DNA from 3 places in the Pseudomonas sp. BNK-30 genome. Region 3 is predicted to be linked to each of the others. Evidence: riboswitches for the same ligand, from Rfam matches in the RefSeq annotation. Region 3 holds a riboswitch; each other region holds the start of a gene.
The links. A riboswitch is a leader RNA that binds a small molecule or an ion and turns the genes downstream of it on or off. The one in region 3 is predicted to bind cobalamin.
Positions count from the first base shown of each region.

Region 1 (5,428 bases), 730 kb from region 3:
CGGCGAGTTTCTCACCTTCCTCGGCTCCAGCGGCTCGGGCAAGTCCACCACCCTGTCGATGCTGGCCGGGTTCGAGACGCCCAGCAGCGGCGAGATTCTGGTCGAGGGCCAGTCGCTGGTGAATGTGCCACCGCACAAGCGCGACATCGGCATGGTGTTCCAGCGTTACTCGCTGTTCCCGCACCTGAATGTGCGTGACAACATCGCCTTCCCCTTGGCCATCCGCAAGCTCGGCGCGGCAGAAACCAAGAAGCGGGTCGACGCCATGCTCAAGCTGGTACAACTGGAGGCGTTCGCCCATCGCAAACCCTCGCAGATGTCGGGCGGCCAGCAACAGCGTGTGGCGATTGCCCGCGCCCTGGTGTACGAACCACGCATCCTGCTGATGGACGAGCCACTCGGCGCGCTGGACAAGAAACTGCGCGAAGACCTGCAGGATGAACTGCGCCAGTTGCACCGCCGGCTGGGCATCACCATCGTCTACGTCACCCACGACCAGGAAGAAGCCATGCGCCTGTCCCAGCGCATCGCCATCTTCAGCCACGGCAAGATCGTCGGCCTGGGCACCGGCTATGACCTCTACCAGAACCCGCCCAACGCCTTTGTCGCCTCGTTCCTGGGCAACTCCAACTTCCTGCGCATCACGGCCAGCAGCAACGGTGCCGGCAGTTTCGAAGGCCAGCCAGTAGCGATCCGCCTGACGCCTGGCCTGGCGGCGGGCCAGGATGCGCTGATCATGGTACGCCCGGAAAAGGCCCTGGCACTCACCGCCGACCAGGCTGCACGCGAGCCGTTGCCCGCGGGCTGGAACGAAGTGCTTGCCAAGGTCGGCGAGGTGCTGTTCCTCGGCGAAAGCCAGACCTGCCATGTAATGACCCCGGGCGGTACTGAACTGACCGTGAAAGCACTGTCGGCTGCGGGTATGTCCATGCAGCCCGGAGACACCGTGAAGGTCCGCTGGGCGGTTGCAGATGCCTGCATCTACACCGAATGGGCGCAAAGCGACCTGAGCAAGTCGGCCGGCGCGCACTGAGCATCAGCAGCAGGTAAATGATTGACGCGCATCCCGCCCAATAGTCATACGCGCGCCAGTTTCAGGCATCCTGCGCCGCCGCGCGCGGGGTGAAACGGGAGCCGGTGCGTCGGGGGCCACGACAAGTCCGGCGCTGCCCTCTCAAGCCCGTGGTGTTTGTACCTGGAGGCGACTGCGTGCCGCAGTCGCACTTGGCGACGGTGGCTTACAGCTTCAGATTTGAGCTGACTGTATCGGCCTCATCGCCGGCAAGCCGGCCACACAGGGACCCCGCTGCTCTCGAGCTCAGCGCAAACCCAGTAGGAGCTGGCTTGCCGGCGATGACGGCTGAACCGCCACTGCAAAAACCACTACCCGGCACAAATGAAATAGTTATAAGATAACGTTTCATTTGACATCCATTCCTGCCTGCGACCCCTCCATGACAAGTGCCGCCGCCACCCCCACTCAGCTCACCCAACGCCTGCAGAGCATCGATGCCCTGCGCGGCCTGGTGATCCTGTTCATGCTGCTCGACCACGTCCGCGAGACATTTTTCCTGCACCGCCAAGTCAGCGACCCGATGAGCATCGACGCCACCGACCCGTCCCTGTTCTTCAGCCGCACCCTGGCCCACCTATGTGCACCAGTGTTCGTACTGCTCACTGGCCTGTCAGCGTGGCTGTACGGCGAGAAGTATCAGGGCCGCAGCGATGTCTCGGCGTTCCTGTTCAAGCGCGGCCTGTTCCTGGTAGTGCTGGAGTTCACCCTGGTGAATTTCGCCTGGACCTTCCAGCTGCCGCCCAGTGTCATCTACCTGCAGGTGATCTGGGCCATCGGGGTCAGCATGATCGCCCTGTCGCTGCTGGTATGGCTGCCGCGCCCGGCGCTGGTTGTGCTGGGCGCAGTGATCATCGCCGGGCACAACCTGCTCGACAGCCTGCACTTTGGCGCTGAGTCGGCGATGCATGTGCCGTGGGCGATCCTGCATGACCGTGGCTGGCTGGAGCTCTCTGAAAGCCTGCGCCTGCGCACCTCCTACCCGGTACTGCCGTGGATCGGCGTCATTGCCTTGGGCTATGGCCTGGGCCCTTGGTTCGCCCGTGGCAGCGATGCCGGCCAGCGTCAGTACCGCCTGCTGCTGGCAGGGGTCATCGCCCTGCTCGGCTTCATGGCGCTGCGCATGCTCAATGGCTACGGCGAAGCGCCGTGGAGCGGCTACCCGACGCTTACCCAGACCGTGATGAGTTTCTTCAACATCACCAAATACCCGCCTTCGTTGTTGTTCCTGGCCCTGACCCTGGGCTGCGGCCTGCTGTTGCTGCGCGCCTTTGAGCGCGCAGGGCAAGCCCGCTGGATCGGTGCCCTGGCGGTGTTTGGCGCGGCACCGATGTTCTTCTATCTGCTGCACCTGTACGTGTTGAAACTGATGTACCTGGCCAGCGTCGCCCTGTTCGGCCGCAATCACGGCGACTACTTCGGTTTTGACGGCATTGGCGCGGTGTGGCTGGGTGCTGTGCTGCTGGCCATGGCGCTGTACCTGCCGGTGCGCTGGTTCGCCAGGCTCAAGGCGCGCCGACGCGACATCACCTGGCTCAAGTACTTCTGATTTAGCGTTTTCACCGGCTGCCTGATGGTCTACCATGCGGGCCGCCGGTTTCCACCACGGAAATAATAGGGAATCCCAGGCCGCCCAGGCGCGCCAAACGGAACTGCCCCCGCAACTGTAGGTGCCGAGCCCGCTCCATCGATGCCACTGGATCAGCCGATCCGGGAAGGCCGGAGCCGGGTGATGACGCACCAGTCAGGAGACCTGCCGGCTTACATTCACCAACCGGCGGGGTGTCCGGGATTGGCCATCAGAGTTGCCCCTGTCGCCTGCAGGGGCGCGGCGATGCCTGTCCGTGCGTTCCTTCCGTGAACTGTCCGATAGGAGATCGCCCCGCATGCTGTCCCGTTTCGCCACCCTGCTCGCCGGCTTGAGCCTCACCGGCGCTGCCCAGGCCGCCGCCACGCACTACCCGCTGACCGTGGACAACTGCGGCATGCCGCAGACCTTCACCCACGCCCCCGAGCGCGCAGTCACCATCGGCCAGGCCGGCACCGAAATCCTCTACGCGCTGGGGTTGGGCGACAAACTGGCCGGCACATCGCTGTGGTTCAACAACGTCTTGCCCGAATACAAGGCGCAGAACGACAAGGTGCCGCGCCTGGCCGACAACGACCCGAGCTTCGAAGCAGTGGTGGGCAAGCGACCAGAGTTGGTGGCGGTGCAGTTCGAGTGGATGGTCGGCGCCCAGGGCGTGGTCGCGACCCGTGAGCAGTTCAACGAACTGAAGGTCCCCACCTATCTGCTGCCCTCAGACTGCGAAGGCAAGGACAACCTGGTGGGGGCCGATGGCACGCGACTACAGGCGTTTCAGGTCCAGAGCATCTACAAGAGCGTCAGCCAGCTGGCGGAAATCTTCGACGTCCAGGACCGCGGCGCGGCACTGAACAGCGACCTCAAGGCGCGCCTGGACAGCGCCAGGCAACAACTGGCCGGCAAAGACCTGAGCCAGACTTCGGCACTGTTCTGGTTCTCCAGCGCCGACCTCGACATCGACCCCTACGTTGCGGGCCGCCAGGGCGTGGCGGACTTCATGCTGCGCACCCTGGGTGTACGCAACGTGGTCGAGTCCACCGAAGAGTGGCCCACGGTGGGCTGGGAAACCATCGCCAAGGCCAACCCTACGTGGCTGATCATCGCCCGCATGGATCGCCGCCGCTTTCCGGCCGACGACTACCAGAAGAAGCTCGAATTCCTGCGCAGCGACCCGGTAACCCAGCACATGGATGCCGTGAAGAACAACCGCATCATCATCCTCGACGCCGATGCCATGCAGGCCGGTATCCGCCTGTTCCGGGGCCTGCAGACCCTGTCGGCAGCCTTCGCCAGCGGTAAAGCGGCGCCGTGATGAACCGTAAGCTGCCCTGCTGCGCCCTGGCCCTGGTTGCCCTGCTCGGCGCGCTGCTTGCCGGCACCGCCATTGGCGAGACCACCGTGTCACCCAGCGTGGTGTACCAGGTACTGGCCAACCACCTGTGGCAGGCCGGTTACCCGGTCGACCCGATCGACGCCGGTATCGTCTGGAACTACCGCCTGACCCGCACGCTGGTCGCCGCAGCCTGTGGCGCAGGGCTGGCGACCTGTGGGGTGATCCTGCAGGCGCTGCTGCGCAACCCGCTGGCCGAACCCTATTTGCTGGGCCTGTCGGCCGGGGCTTCGACCGGCGCCGTGCTGGTAGGCCTGCTGGGCCTGGGCAGTGTTGCCCTGAGCATGTCGGGCGGCGCCTTTGTCGGCGCCGTCGCGGCCTTCGCCCTGGTCCTGGTGCTGGCCCGCGCAGCCGGCCCGAGCAGCAACAACGCCCAAGTGATCCTGGCAGGGATTGCCGGCTCGCAACTGTTCAACGCCCTGACGGCGTTTCTGATCACCAAATCGGCCACGGCCGAACAGGCTCGCGGCATCCTGTTCTGGCTGCTGGGCAACCTCAGTGGCGTGCGCTGGCCGTCAGTATGGCTGGCGCTGCCGGTGGCGCTGTTCGGGCTGGTGGTGTGCCTGTGGCACCGGCGCACACTGGACGCTTTCACCTTCGGTACCGATTCGGCGGCGTCGCTGGGCATTGCAGTGCGGCGCAGCCAGTTGCTGCTGATCAGTTGCGCGGCGCTGGTGACGGCGGTGATGGTGTCCATCGTCGGCGCCATCGGTTTTGTCGGGCTGGTCATCCCGCATGCCCTGCGCCTGATGCTCGGCCCAGGCCACAGCCGCCTGCTGCCGGCCAGCGCCCTGGGCGGTGCGCTGTTCCTGATCGCTGCGGACATGCTTTCACGCACGCTGATCCCCGGCCAGGTGATTCCAGTGGGCGTGGTCACAGCGCTGATCGGCGCACCTGTGTTTGCGTTGATCCTGGTCAGCCGCAGGGGGCGCGCATGACGGCCATGACACCCCCAAAGGTCGCCCCGCTCGCCTGCCAGGGCTTGGGTTTGCAACTGTCGGGCACCCCCGTGCTGCGCGATATCAACCTGACGATCGCCGCAGGTGAAACCCTTGGTATCGTTGGCCCGAATGGCTCCGGCAAATCCTCCCTGCTCAAACTGCTGGCCGGGCTGCGCACGCCGCATAGCGGCAGCGTGCAATTGCTCGGCGAGCCGCTTGCGCGCCTGCCGCGCAGGCGCATCGCCCAGGCCCTGGCGCTGGTCGAGCAACAGGCCGACACCCTCGACGCCATCAGCGTGTTCGACGCCGTGGCGCTAGGGCGTACCCCTTGGTTGTCCGCCCTGGCGCCGTTTTCCCAGGAGGATCGCGCGGTCGTCGAGCAGGCCCTGGCCGACCTCGATGCCTCGCACCTGCGCACGCGCATCTGGAGCTCGCTGTCC
Region 1 is NZ_CP179904.1:2,650,758-2,656,185, forward strand. Features, by position in the region: gene ACMGGN_RS12440 (ABC transporter ATP-binding protein) at 1-1,033, shown strand, start outside; gene ACMGGN_RS12445 (DUF1624 domain-containing protein) at 1,455-2,621, shown strand; cobalamin riboswitch at 2,650-2,848, shown strand; gene ACMGGN_RS12450 (ABC transporter substrate-binding protein) at 2,959-3,969, shown strand; gene ACMGGN_RS12455 (FecCD family ABC transporter permease) at 3,969-4,985, shown strand; gene ACMGGN_RS12460 (ABC transporter ATP-binding protein) at 4,982-5,428, shown strand, end outside.
Region 1: linked by a shared signal. The riboswitch ahead of ACMGGN_RS12450 (ABC transporter substrate-binding protein) and the one ahead of cobO (cob(I)yrinic acid a,c-diamide adenosyltransferase) in region 3 are both predicted to bind cobalamin.

Region 2 (5,428 bases), 1.6 Mb from region 3:
CCGGGAATGGCCGCGAAGCCCTTGGCGCGGAGGATGCCGAACTCCACCACCAGTTGGGTCAGGGCATCGAGCAGCAGCGCTTCGTCGGCCTCTGGCAGGTCGATGGAGATGGAGTCGAAGGCATCGTGATCGTGATCATCGTGGCCTTCACCGTCGTGATGCGAATCATGGTGAGTGCGGCGCCCATCAATGTGCGCCTCGGACTCTGCCCCGACGCCCAGCAGCACGTTCAGCGGCAGGCGGCCGCTGCTGGCCTCGATCACCTTGACCGCAGGCGGCAATTCTTCGGCCACTTCGGCGCGCACTTTGGCCAGGCCTTCGGCGTCGATCAGGTCAGCTTTGTTCAGTACCACCAGATCGGCACTGGCCAGTTGATCGGCGAACAATTCGTGCAGCGGCGACTCATGGTCCAGGTTGGGGTCGAGCTTGCGTTGGGCGTCGACCTGGTCCGGGTAGGCGGCGAAGGTACCGGCGGCGACAGCTGGGCTGTCGACCACGGTGATAACCGCGTCGACGGTGCAGGCGTTGCGGATTTCCGGCCACTGGAAGGCTTGCACGAGCGGTTTTGGCAGTGCGAGGCCGCTGGTTTCGATGAGGATGTGGTCGAGGTCGCCACGGCGCGCCACCAGTTCACGCATGACCGGGAAGAATTCTTCTTGCACGGTGCAGCAGAGGCAGCCATTGGCCAGTTCGTAGACGCGGCCGCTGGCCTCTTCTTCGGTGCAGCCGATGCTGCACTGCTTGAGGATTTCACCATCGATGCCGAGTTCGCCGAACTCATTGACGATGACTGCGATGCGTCGGCCTTGTGCGTTGTCGAGCATGTGCCGGAGCAAGGTGGTTTTGCCCGAGCCGAGGAAGCCGGTGACGATGGTGACGGGGAGTTTGGCCAGTGTTTTCATGTCGCGTTGCCCTTGGCAGGATGGCGCGGGCATGCGGGACGAAAGCCGCGGCCAGGTCGGCCGGGCTCGTTCGCCACCGGATCACCCCGCCCGGTTGATAGTCGAAAACGTTGCGAGGCAGGTCTCCTGGCTTGCACCGTTGCGGCCCTTTCGATCACGGGGCTGGCGGGATGACGCCTTCCCGCGCTTGGGCGCAGTGGCTATGTCGATCCGTTACCGGTGCTTACAGTTGCGGGGGCAGCCGCGGCTTGTACCGCGTTCCCGTCTTAGCTTCGGCCTGGCCGAAGAACCTCGAAGCGGCAAGGCTACGCGGGGGGTGGCAGGTGGTCAACTGTTGGCGTGCACCACCCACGCCCCTCTCCAATTAACCCTGCTCTTGCTGTTGCTGTTGCTGTTGCTGTTGCTGTTGCTGTTGCTGTTGCTGTTGCTCTTGCTGTTGCTCTTGCTGTTGCTCTTGCTGTTGCTCTTGCTGTTGCTCTTGCTGTTGCTCTTGCTGTTGCTCTTGCTGTTGCTCTTGCTGTTGCTCTTGCTGTTGCTCTTGCTGTTGCTCTTGCTGTTGCTCTTGCTGTTGCTCTTGCTGTTGCTGTTGCTGTTGCTTTTCTAGCGCGCAAGTACAGGCACCACAGATCGCGACTTCAGGAGGCCGAGCGCAGGTCTTGCGAAGGGAGGTGACGGGCATGGATGCCCGTCAAGCGCTGCGGCCCATGGATGGGCCGTCAGCGCGGTCCTCCCGGGAGCAAGGCCGGAGCGAGGGAACCCCGGAGCGTAGCGTAGGGGCCGGATGATAGGAGCCAGCCTTTTTTGGTTACTTTTTGGGGCGTTTGCCAAAAAGTGACCCGCCGTAAGGGCGGAAAGGTGAGTGAGCGCCGCCACCGCAAATGGATATGCCCGCATGAATCAAAGCCCTCGCATGAGCTTCTGGCTTCTGGCTTCTGGCTTCTGGCTTCTGGCTTCTGGCTTTCAGCTAGCGTGAATATCTATTTGCCGTGGCGGCGCTCACTCACCTTTCCGCCCTTACGGCGGGTCCCTTTTTGTCTTGGCAAAAAGGAACCAAAAACCGCCTGCTCCCATCATCCGGCCCCTACGCTTCGCTCCGGGGTTCCCTCGCTCCGGCCTTGCTCCCGGGAGGACCGCGCTGACGGCCCATCCATGGGCCGCAGCGCTTGACGGGCATCCATGCCCGTCACCTCCCTTCGCAAGACCTGCGCTCGGCCTCCTGAAGTCGCAATCTGCGGTGCCTGTACTACCGCGCTCTGAAAAGCAAAAGCAAAAGCAAACAACGGCAACGGCAACGGCAACGGCAACGGCAAGCAAATCGTGACCTACGATTGACGCAAACCCTGCCCCGTGCTCTCCTTGCACCTTGCGTTCAGGTGCCCCCTCTGGGGGTGAAACGGGAAACCGGTGCGTCGCAGGCCCTCGATCAGGGCCGGACAATCCCGGTGCTGCCCCCGCAACGGTAAGCGAGCGAAGCGTCTAAACCACTGTGCCACATCGTACGGCATGGGAAGGTGACGCTTTACCAGGAGCCCTGCTCCTCCTCGCAAGCCCGGAGACCGGCCTGGCGTTCATCAACACCCCGCGGTGGGCGGGCGCTGTCGCATTTCCCTGGGCCATTCAAGCCCGGGGTTGCCGCGCTTGCCTGTTGCTCAATCGGCACAATGCCCTACAAAGCAGAGGAACGCGTCATGCCCGTCACCAGCGCCAAACACGGTATCGCCACCCCCGTCACCCTCAGCCAGCGCGTGGTCATCGCCGCCGCTGCCAGCCTGTTGGGCCTGTGCCTGATCTACTTTGCCGGCTTCTCACACATCGAAGCCGTGCACAACGCTGCCCACGACACCCGCCACAGCGCCGCGTTCCCTTGCCACTGAGACCGCCCCATGATCAAGCGCATTGCCCGCACCGCCGGGTTCAGCGGGCTGCTCGCAGCCTTGTTGTTGACCCTGCTGCAAAGCTTCTGGGTCGCACCGCTGATTCTTGAGGCGGAAACCTATGAATCGGCAGCCCCCACCACCGAGCACCACAGCCACGATATCCAGGCAACCGTTGGGCATGAACATGCTGCGGCGCACGAACACAGTGCCGATGCCTGGTCACCGGAGGACGGCTGGCAGCGCATCCTCGCCACCACCGGTGGCAACCTCGTCGTAGCCGTCGGCTTCGCCCTGATCCTTGCCGCGCTGTACAGCCTGCGTGAGCCCAACCGCGTCACCACCGGCGCATTATGGGGCTTGGCCGGGTTCGCCGTGTTCTGCCTGGCACCCACCTTGGGCCTGCCGCCAGAGCTGCCAGGCACCGCAGCCGCAGACCTCGGCCAGCGCCAGAACTGGTGGATTGGCACCGCCGCCGCCACCGCGCTGGGGCTTGCATTGCTGGTGTTCGCTCGTCATTGGCTGCTCAAGGCCCTCGGGGCAGTATTGCTGGTAGTGCCGCATTTGATCGGCGCTCCGCAACCCGAAGTCCATGAAAGCCTGGCCCCAGAAGCCCTGGAAACACAGTTCAAGATCGCTTCGTGGGCAACCAACGCTGCCTTCTGGCTGGCTCTGGGCCTACTCAGCGCCTGGCTGTACCGCCGTTCCAGCCAGGCTTGATGGCAAGCCACCACCCGCTGCCGGCGCTTTACGCCGGCTTTGGTTGCCGCCGGGGCTGCCCGGTTGAGGTCCTGGACGATCTGCTGCACCAGGCACTTCATGGCCACGGGCTGACGCTGTCGGCGTTGCGCGGCATCGCCAGCATCACGTCGAAAGCCGACGAACCTGGCCTGCGACAACTCGCCGAACGTCACAATTTGCCCCTGCTGGTGTTCGACGCCTCGCAACTACAGGCTTACGAGCCACAACTGAGCCATCGCTCTGCGGTGGCATTCGCCCACAGCGGTTGCTGGGGCGTCGCGGAGAGCGCAGCCCTGGCAATGGCCCATCATGAACGCGGCAACGCCACGCTTGTGGTGACGCGGCAAACGCTCGGCGCCGCTACCCTGGCCCTTGCCTGCGGCGGATAATTGCCCCACCCATTCACCTGCAAGGATTTTCCATGACGGTCTACTTCATCGGCGCCGGCCCCGGCGACCCGGAATTGATCACGGTCAAAGGGCAACGCCTGATCCGTCAGTGCCCAGTGATCATCTACGCCGGCTCCCTGGTGCCCGCGGCAGTGCTCGACGGGCACCAGGCCGAGACCGTGATAAACAGCGCGGAACTGCACCTGGAGCAAATCGTGGAGGCCATGCACGCGGCCCATGAAAAAGGCCAGGATGTCGCCCGTGTTCACAGTGGCGATCCCAGCTTGTACGGCGCAATCGGCGAGCAGATCCGCCATCTGCGCGAGCTGGGTATCGATTACCAGATCATTCCGGGTGTAACCGCTACCGCTGCCAGTGCCGCGTTGCTGGGCTGCGAGCTGACGCTGCCTGAGGTGGCGCAGACGGTCATTCTAACCCGCTACGGGGACAGCTCACCCATGCCAGCAGGCGAGCAACTGGGCGACCTGGCGCGTCATGGTTGCACCTTGGCGATCCACCTCGGCGTGAAACACCTGGCTCGAATCGTCGATGAGCTTGTCCCCCATTACGGCGCAGGCTGCCCGGTGGCCGTTGTTCACCGCGCCACTTGGCCCGATCAGGACTGGGCACGGGGCACCCTCGAGGATATCGTCGAGAAGGCAGCCGCGAAGGGTTTTCGTCGCACCGCGCTGATTCTCGTCGGGCACGTACTGGGCGATGCTCCGTTCGCCGAGTCAGCCCTGTACCGCGCCGGGCATGCGCACCTTTATCGCCGGGGCAGTTGAACATTGCCAAGCTGATACAGACCGTAGCAGACTCCAGGCTCCATCCCGCGGACCGGAGTCGCGCCCATGCTGGAACTACGCCCCAATTGCGAATGCTGCAATAGCGATCTGCCGGGCGACAGCCCTGACGCGCTGATCTGCTCGTTCGAATGCACATTCTGCAAAAGCTGTGCTGAAACCCACTTCAATGGCCGCTGCCCCAACTGCTCAGGTCAATTGGTCGCACGCCCCACCCGGGTTGGTACGGCCTTGAGCAACAACCCACCTGCCACTGAGCGCGTGCTCAAGCCCCACGCCCGCTGTGCTTGAACAACTTGCAGCCACAAGCATCGGCGAAAAAATACCCTGGCGATGCTTGTACTCAGACGATTTTGTAGGATTTTTCAACAAAGTCGTCCCCCTAACTCAACAGATCTATACTCGCCATTACCAAGGAACCGGAATGGACGTATCGTGCTGCGCTGCAGAAAGACCTTGCAGACGTATTCCTGATTAGCCTTAGGAAACGGACCACATTCCGACAGGAGTTAGCCTCATGACAACCGTGCTGATCGTTGACGATCACTCTACCGTTCGATTCGCGCTGCGCATGCTGCTTGAGCGCGAGCGCTTCAAAGTTGTGGGGGAAGTCGAGAACGGTAGCGAAGTGGCGCAGGTAGCACGCAACCTGCGACCCGACGTCGTGATCCTGGATATCGGGCTTCCTGGCCTCGACGGCATGGAAGTCATCAAGCGCC
Region 2 is NZ_CP179904.1:1,828,466-1,833,893, reverse strand. Features, by position in the region: gene cobW (cobalamin biosynthesis protein CobW) at 1-902, opposite strand, end outside; cobalamin riboswitch at 1,001-1,211, opposite strand; gene ACMGGN_RS08535 (hypothetical protein) at 1,267-1,581, opposite strand; cobalamin riboswitch at 2,257-2,482, shown strand; gene ACMGGN_RS08530 (CbtB domain-containing protein) at 2,591-2,776, shown strand; gene ACMGGN_RS08525 (CbtA family protein) at 2,786-3,496, shown strand; gene ACMGGN_RS08520 (cobalamin biosynthesis protein) at 3,514-3,906, shown strand; gene cobM (precorrin-4 C(11)-methyltransferase) at 3,939-4,691, shown strand; gene ACMGGN_RS08510 (DUF1272 domain-containing protein) at 4,758-5,000, shown strand; gene ACMGGN_RS08505 (response regulator transcription factor) at 5,227-5,428, shown strand, end outside.
Region 2: linked by a shared signal. The riboswitch ahead of ACMGGN_RS08530 (CbtB domain-containing protein) and the one ahead of cobO (cob(I)yrinic acid a,c-diamide adenosyltransferase) in region 3 are both predicted to bind cobalamin.

Region 3 (5,428 bases):
CTCAAGTCCCGCCTGACCCTGGCGCTGGTATTCCAGATGCGCGGCCTGTCTGATGAAGACAAGCTGCGCGCCCTGCAATTGCGCGCCTCGCGCCGTGGCCTGCACCTGACCGACGAAGTCGGCCATTTCATCCTTACCCGTGGTACGCGCAGCATGAGTGCGCTGTTCGACCTGCTCGAGCGGCTCGATCAGGCTTCTTTGCAGGCGCAGCGCAAGCTGACCATCCCGTTCCTGAAAGAAACGCTCGGCTGGTAAGCCCGTAAATACGCGGCTTTGAGCGGCAAAACGAAAAAGTCACATCTTTTTCGATAAAATTTGCAAATGGCCCTGATAGAAGGCATAGTTTCCCCCTTCTAAAGGACTACAGACACGGTCGTGCCCATGCTCAAGCGCTTCGCACCCCTCGTGCCCCTCGCACTCGTGACCCTGCTGATTGGCTGCGCGGCCCAAGGCCCTGTTTCCCAGCCCCAGGATCACACCCCGGTCGCCTCCCAGTCGGCGCCCGAGGCCAAGGCTTCGGTATCGTCCGTATTCGGCGAGCAGCAAGAGCTGGCCACTGAAGATGACCTTCAGGCGTTCTCCAGCAACAGCAAGCCTTATCAGTTGCCAGTATTGGCCGACAGCATCCTGGAGCGCGGCATGTCCCTGATCGGTACCCGTTACCGCTTCGGTGGGACCTCGCAGGCGTCCGGTTTCGATTGCAGCGGTTTCATCGGCTATCTGTTCCGCGAAGAGGCCGGCATGAACCTGCCGCGCTCGACCCGCGAAATGATCAAGGTCGATGCGCCCAAAGTTGCCCGCAACAAGCTCAAGCCAGGTGATCTGCTGTTCTTCAGCACCAATGGCCGTGGCCGTGTCAGCCATGCCGGCATCTACTTGGGCGACAACCAGTTCATTCATTCCAGCAGCCGCCGCAGCGGTGGTGTGCGCATCGACAACCTCGGTGATCGCTACTGGAGCAAGACCTTCATCGAAGCCAAGCGCGCCTTGGCCATGGCGCCAGCGAGCAATATCGCACGCAACTGATATCAAAATGATGTACCCTGCCGCGGCGACGAAGCTTGAAAAGCTCGTCGCCGTGCGCATTTACAGAATGCGTCTAATCTAAATTCTCAACACTTTTCGGTTGCAGCCCAGCGATCTCAGACAGGATGTTCTGGCCATGGTGATGATGGCGCGCTTCGCATTCCTTTCCCTGGTGGCATTGCTTGCCGCCTGCTCCGGCCGTGCCCCGGCACCGGCGCCTGTGGTACAGCCACAGGTCCCGTACAGCCAACCCATAGCGTCCCCGGTTGCCAACGACGTGCTGATCCGCGCAATCGGCCTGGTGGGTACGCCGTATCGTTGGGGCGGCAACACTCCCGACTCCGGTTTCGATTGCAGTGGCTTGATCAACTACGTCTACCGGGACGCGGCGGGCATCAGCCTGCCTCGCTCCACGCGAGAAATGATCGTCATGCGTGCGCCGACCGTAGACGTTCACTCACTGCAATCGGGCGACCTGGTGTTCTTCGCGACCAGCGGTGGCTCGCAGGTGAGCCACGCCGGCATCTACGTGGGCGAAGGGCGGTTCGTGCATGCTCCGTCCACCGGTGGCACCGTGCGCCTGGACTACCTGTCCAACAGCTACTGGTCCAAAGCCTACCTGCAGGCAAAACGGGTGATTACCCAGGGGCACCTGGCACAGAACCCCTGATGGCGAAGCCGGCCACTCGCAAGGTGGCCGATGCGCGCCGCGCGGGCCGCGCTCCCTATCAAGAGCGCCTGAACCCTCAAGCGAAATCCCCGCCCTTCGATTGACGCTCCCGGTGCAACACTCTAACCTTCGCGCGTGTTTCAGGTGCCCTGCCAGCTCGTCTGGGCAGGGTGAAACTGGGAAGCCGGTGTGCGCCTGCAAGGTGCGAGTCCGGCGCTGCCCCCGCAACGGTAGGTGAGTCAAAAGCCGCGCACGGCCACTGGATACCAGTATCCGGGAAGGCGCGCAGGCCCGGGCCAACGCCCGCTCACGAGCCCGGAGACCGGCCTGTCACTGCCAACGGCATCACGGAGGGTGATGCGCGGTGCACCGTGGCATCTGGCCACGGCTCCTGCGCGTTCTCCGTCTGCCCGCCTATCGACCTGTCGCCGTATTTTGCGGGGCGACAGCCTGCGGAGACCCCCATGAGCGAAACCACCGAACGCGACGAACGTCATCTGGCGCGTATGCAGCGCAAGAAGGCGATCATCGACGAGCGCATCGCCAATTCCCCTAACGAGTGCGGCCTGCTGCTGGTGCTGACCGGCAATGGCAAGGGCAAGAGCAGCTCGGCGTTCGGCATGCTCGCACGCGCCCTGGGCCATGGCATGCAGTGTGGTGTGGTGCAGTTCATCAAGGGCCGCAACAGCACCGGCGAGGAGCTGTTCTTCCGGCGCTTCCCCGAGCAGGTGCGCTACCACGTGATGGGCGAAGGCTTTACCTGGGAAACCCAGGACCGCCAGCGCGACATTGCCGCCGCTGAGGCAGCCTGGGCGGTTTCGCGCCAGCTGCTGCAGGACCCGAGCATCCAGTTCGTGGTGCTCGACGAGCTGAACATCGCCCTCAAGCACGGCTACCTTGACCTCGATCAGGTGCTTGGCGATATCCAGGCGCGCCCCCCCATGCAGCATGTGATCGTCACCGGCCGCGCGGCCAAGCCCGAAATGGTCGAGCTGGCCGACACCGTCACCGAGATGGGTATGCTCAAGCATGCCTTCCAGGCCGGTATCCGCGCGCAGAAGGGCGTCGAACTGTGAGTCAGACGCGCCACTGCCCAGCCGTTCTGATCGCAGCACCGGCATCTGGCCAGGGCAAGACCACCGTGACTGCGGCCCTGGCCCGCCTGCACCGCAACCTGGGGCGCAAGGTCCGTGTGTTCAAATGCGGGCCTGATTTTCTCGACCCGATGATCCTTGAGCGTGCCAGTGGGGCGCCGGTGTACCAGCTCGACCTGTGGATGATCGGTGCGCAGGAAAGCCGGCGCCTGCTGTGGGAAGCGGCGGGTGAGGCCGACCTCATCCTGATCGAGGGCGTCATGGGCCTGTTCGACGGCACCCCATCCAGTGCCGACCTGGCGCGCCACTTCGGCGTGCCGGTTCTTGCCGTGATCGATGGTACGGCCATGGCCCAGACCTTTGGCGCACTGGCCCTGGGGCTGGCGCGCTACCAGGCCGACCTGCCGTTCGCTGGCGTGCTCGCCAACCGTGTCGGCAGCCTGCGCCACGCGCAGTTGCTCGAAGGTAGCCTGACCGAAGGCCTGCGCTGGTACGGCGGGCTGTCGCGCGAGCGCGGTATCGAGCTGCCCAGCCGCCACCTGGGGTTGGTTCAGGCCAGCGAGCTGAATGACCTGGATGCGCGCCTGGACGCTGCCGCCCAAGCACTGGGCAGCAGCTGCGATGCCGCATTGCCGCCGCCGGTGGCATTCGCCGCACCGGACGTACCGACGTGCAGCGCCACGCTGGCGGGTGTGCGCATTGGCATTGCCCGGGACGAAGCGTTTGCCTTCACCTACGGCGCCAACCTCGACCTGCTGCGCAACCTGGGCGCACAGCTGGCGTTCTTCTCGCCGCTGCACGACCGCGAGCTGCCCGCCGTGGACAGCCTGTACCTGCCGGGCGGCTACCCTGAGCTGCATCACCATGCGCTGGCCGCCAACGCACCGATGTGCGCCGCGATCCGTGCGCACCACGGCGCAGGCAAGCCGTTGCTGGCCGAGTGCGGTGGCATGCTTTACCTGCTCGATGCCCTGACCGATGTGGCCGGCGAGCGTGCCGCATTGCTTGGCCTGCTGCCCGGCGAGGCGACCATGCAGAAACGCCTGGCGGCGCTGGCCCTGCAGGCTGTGGAACTGCCCGAAGGCACCCTGCGCGGCCACACCTACCACCACTCGCTGACCAGCACCGAACTGCAGCCCATCGCCCGCGGCCAGAGCCCCAACGGCGGGCGCGGCAACGAGGCGGTCTATCGCCTTGGTCGGCTCACGGCATCCTATGTGCACTTCTATTTTCCCTCCAACCCTGAGGCGGCGGCGGCGCTGTTGCGGCCATGAGCGAGCACGCCTTCAGTGATGCCGAACGCGCGGCCGTCTACCGGGCAATCGGCGAGCGCCGCGACATGCGCCACTTCGCCGGCGGCAGCGTTGCGCCTGAAGTGCTCGGCCGCCTGCTCGCTGCCGCGCACCAGGCCCCCAGCGTTGGCCTGATGCAGCCTTGGCGTTTCATTCGCATCACCCAGGGTGAGCTGCGCGGGCGTATCCAGGCGCTGGTGGAGCAGGAGCGGGTGCGCACGGCCCACGCCTTGGGCGAGCGCACCGACGCATTCATGAAGCTCAAGGTAGAAGGCATCAACGACTGCGCCGAAGTGTGGGTGGCGGCGTTGATGGACAACCGCGAGCCACACATTTTCGGCCGGCGGACTTTGCCGGAAATGGACCTCGCCTCGCTCGCCTGCGCCATTCAGAACCTGTGGCTGGCGGCCCGCGTCGAAGGGCTGGGGCTGGGCTGGGTCTCGCTGTTCGACCCACAGGCACTGGCCGCGCTGCTGGGGATGCCAGCCGGCGCCAAACCGGTGGCGGTGCTGTGCCTGGGGCCTGTCACCGAATTCTATCCGGCACCCATGCTGGTGATGGAAAACTGGGCCGAAGAACGGCCCTTGAGCGACATGTTGTATGAAAACCAATGGGGGGAGCGCCCATGAGCGTCGCCTTGCTGACCGTGGCCGGCGTGGCCCTGGATGCGTTGTTCGGCGAGCCGCAGCGGCGCCATCCGCTGGTGGCCTTCGGTAACCTGGCGTCGAGCCTGGAGCAGCGCCTGAATGCCGGCGGGCGCGGTTGGCGCAGCCACGGCGTGAGTGCCTGGTTCCTGGCAGTGGTGCCCTTGACCCTGGTGGCGCTGATCCTCTCCTGGCTGCCCGGCATTGGCTGGCTGGTTGACGTGCTGGCGCTGTATTGCGCGCTGGGCCTGCGCAGCCTTGGCGAGCATGTGCTGCCGGTGGCCAGTGCCTTGCGCCAGGGTGATCTGGAGGAGGCCAGGCGCCGCGTCGGTTACCTGGTCAGCCGCGAGACCCGCGAACTCGATGAGCCGGCCGTGGCCAGGGCCGCAACCGAATCGGTGCTGGAGAACGGCAGCGATGCAGTGTTCGCCGCGCTGTTCTGGTTCATCGTGGCCGGTGCGCCGGGCGTGGTCCTGTACCGCTTGAGCAATACGCTGGATGCCATGTGGGGCTACCGCAATGAACGTTTTGAACGCTTCGGGTGGTGCGCGGCGCGCATCGACGATGTACTCAACTATATTCCCGCAAGGCTGGTGGCATTGACCTACGCCTTGCTCGGCAAGACCCGCCTGGCCCTGGCCTGCTGGCGCAAGCAGGGCCCGTTGTGGGACAGCCCCAACGCCGGGCCGGTGATGGCGGCCG
Region 3 is NZ_CP179904.1:3,379,484-3,384,911, reverse strand. Features, by position in the region: gene hda (DnaA regulatory inactivator Hda) at 1-255, shown strand, start outside; gene ACMGGN_RS15745 (C40 family peptidase) at 382-1,026, shown strand; gene ACMGGN_RS15740 (C40 family peptidase) at 1,163-1,696, shown strand; cobalamin riboswitch at 1,822-2,042, shown strand; gene cobO (cob(I)yrinic acid a,c-diamide adenosyltransferase) at 2,161-2,772, shown strand; gene ACMGGN_RS15730 (cobyrinate a,c-diamide synthase) at 2,769-4,064, shown strand; gene bluB (5,6-dimethylbenzimidazole synthase) at 4,061-4,711, shown strand; gene cbiB (adenosylcobinamide-phosphate synthase CbiB) at 4,708-5,428, shown strand, end outside.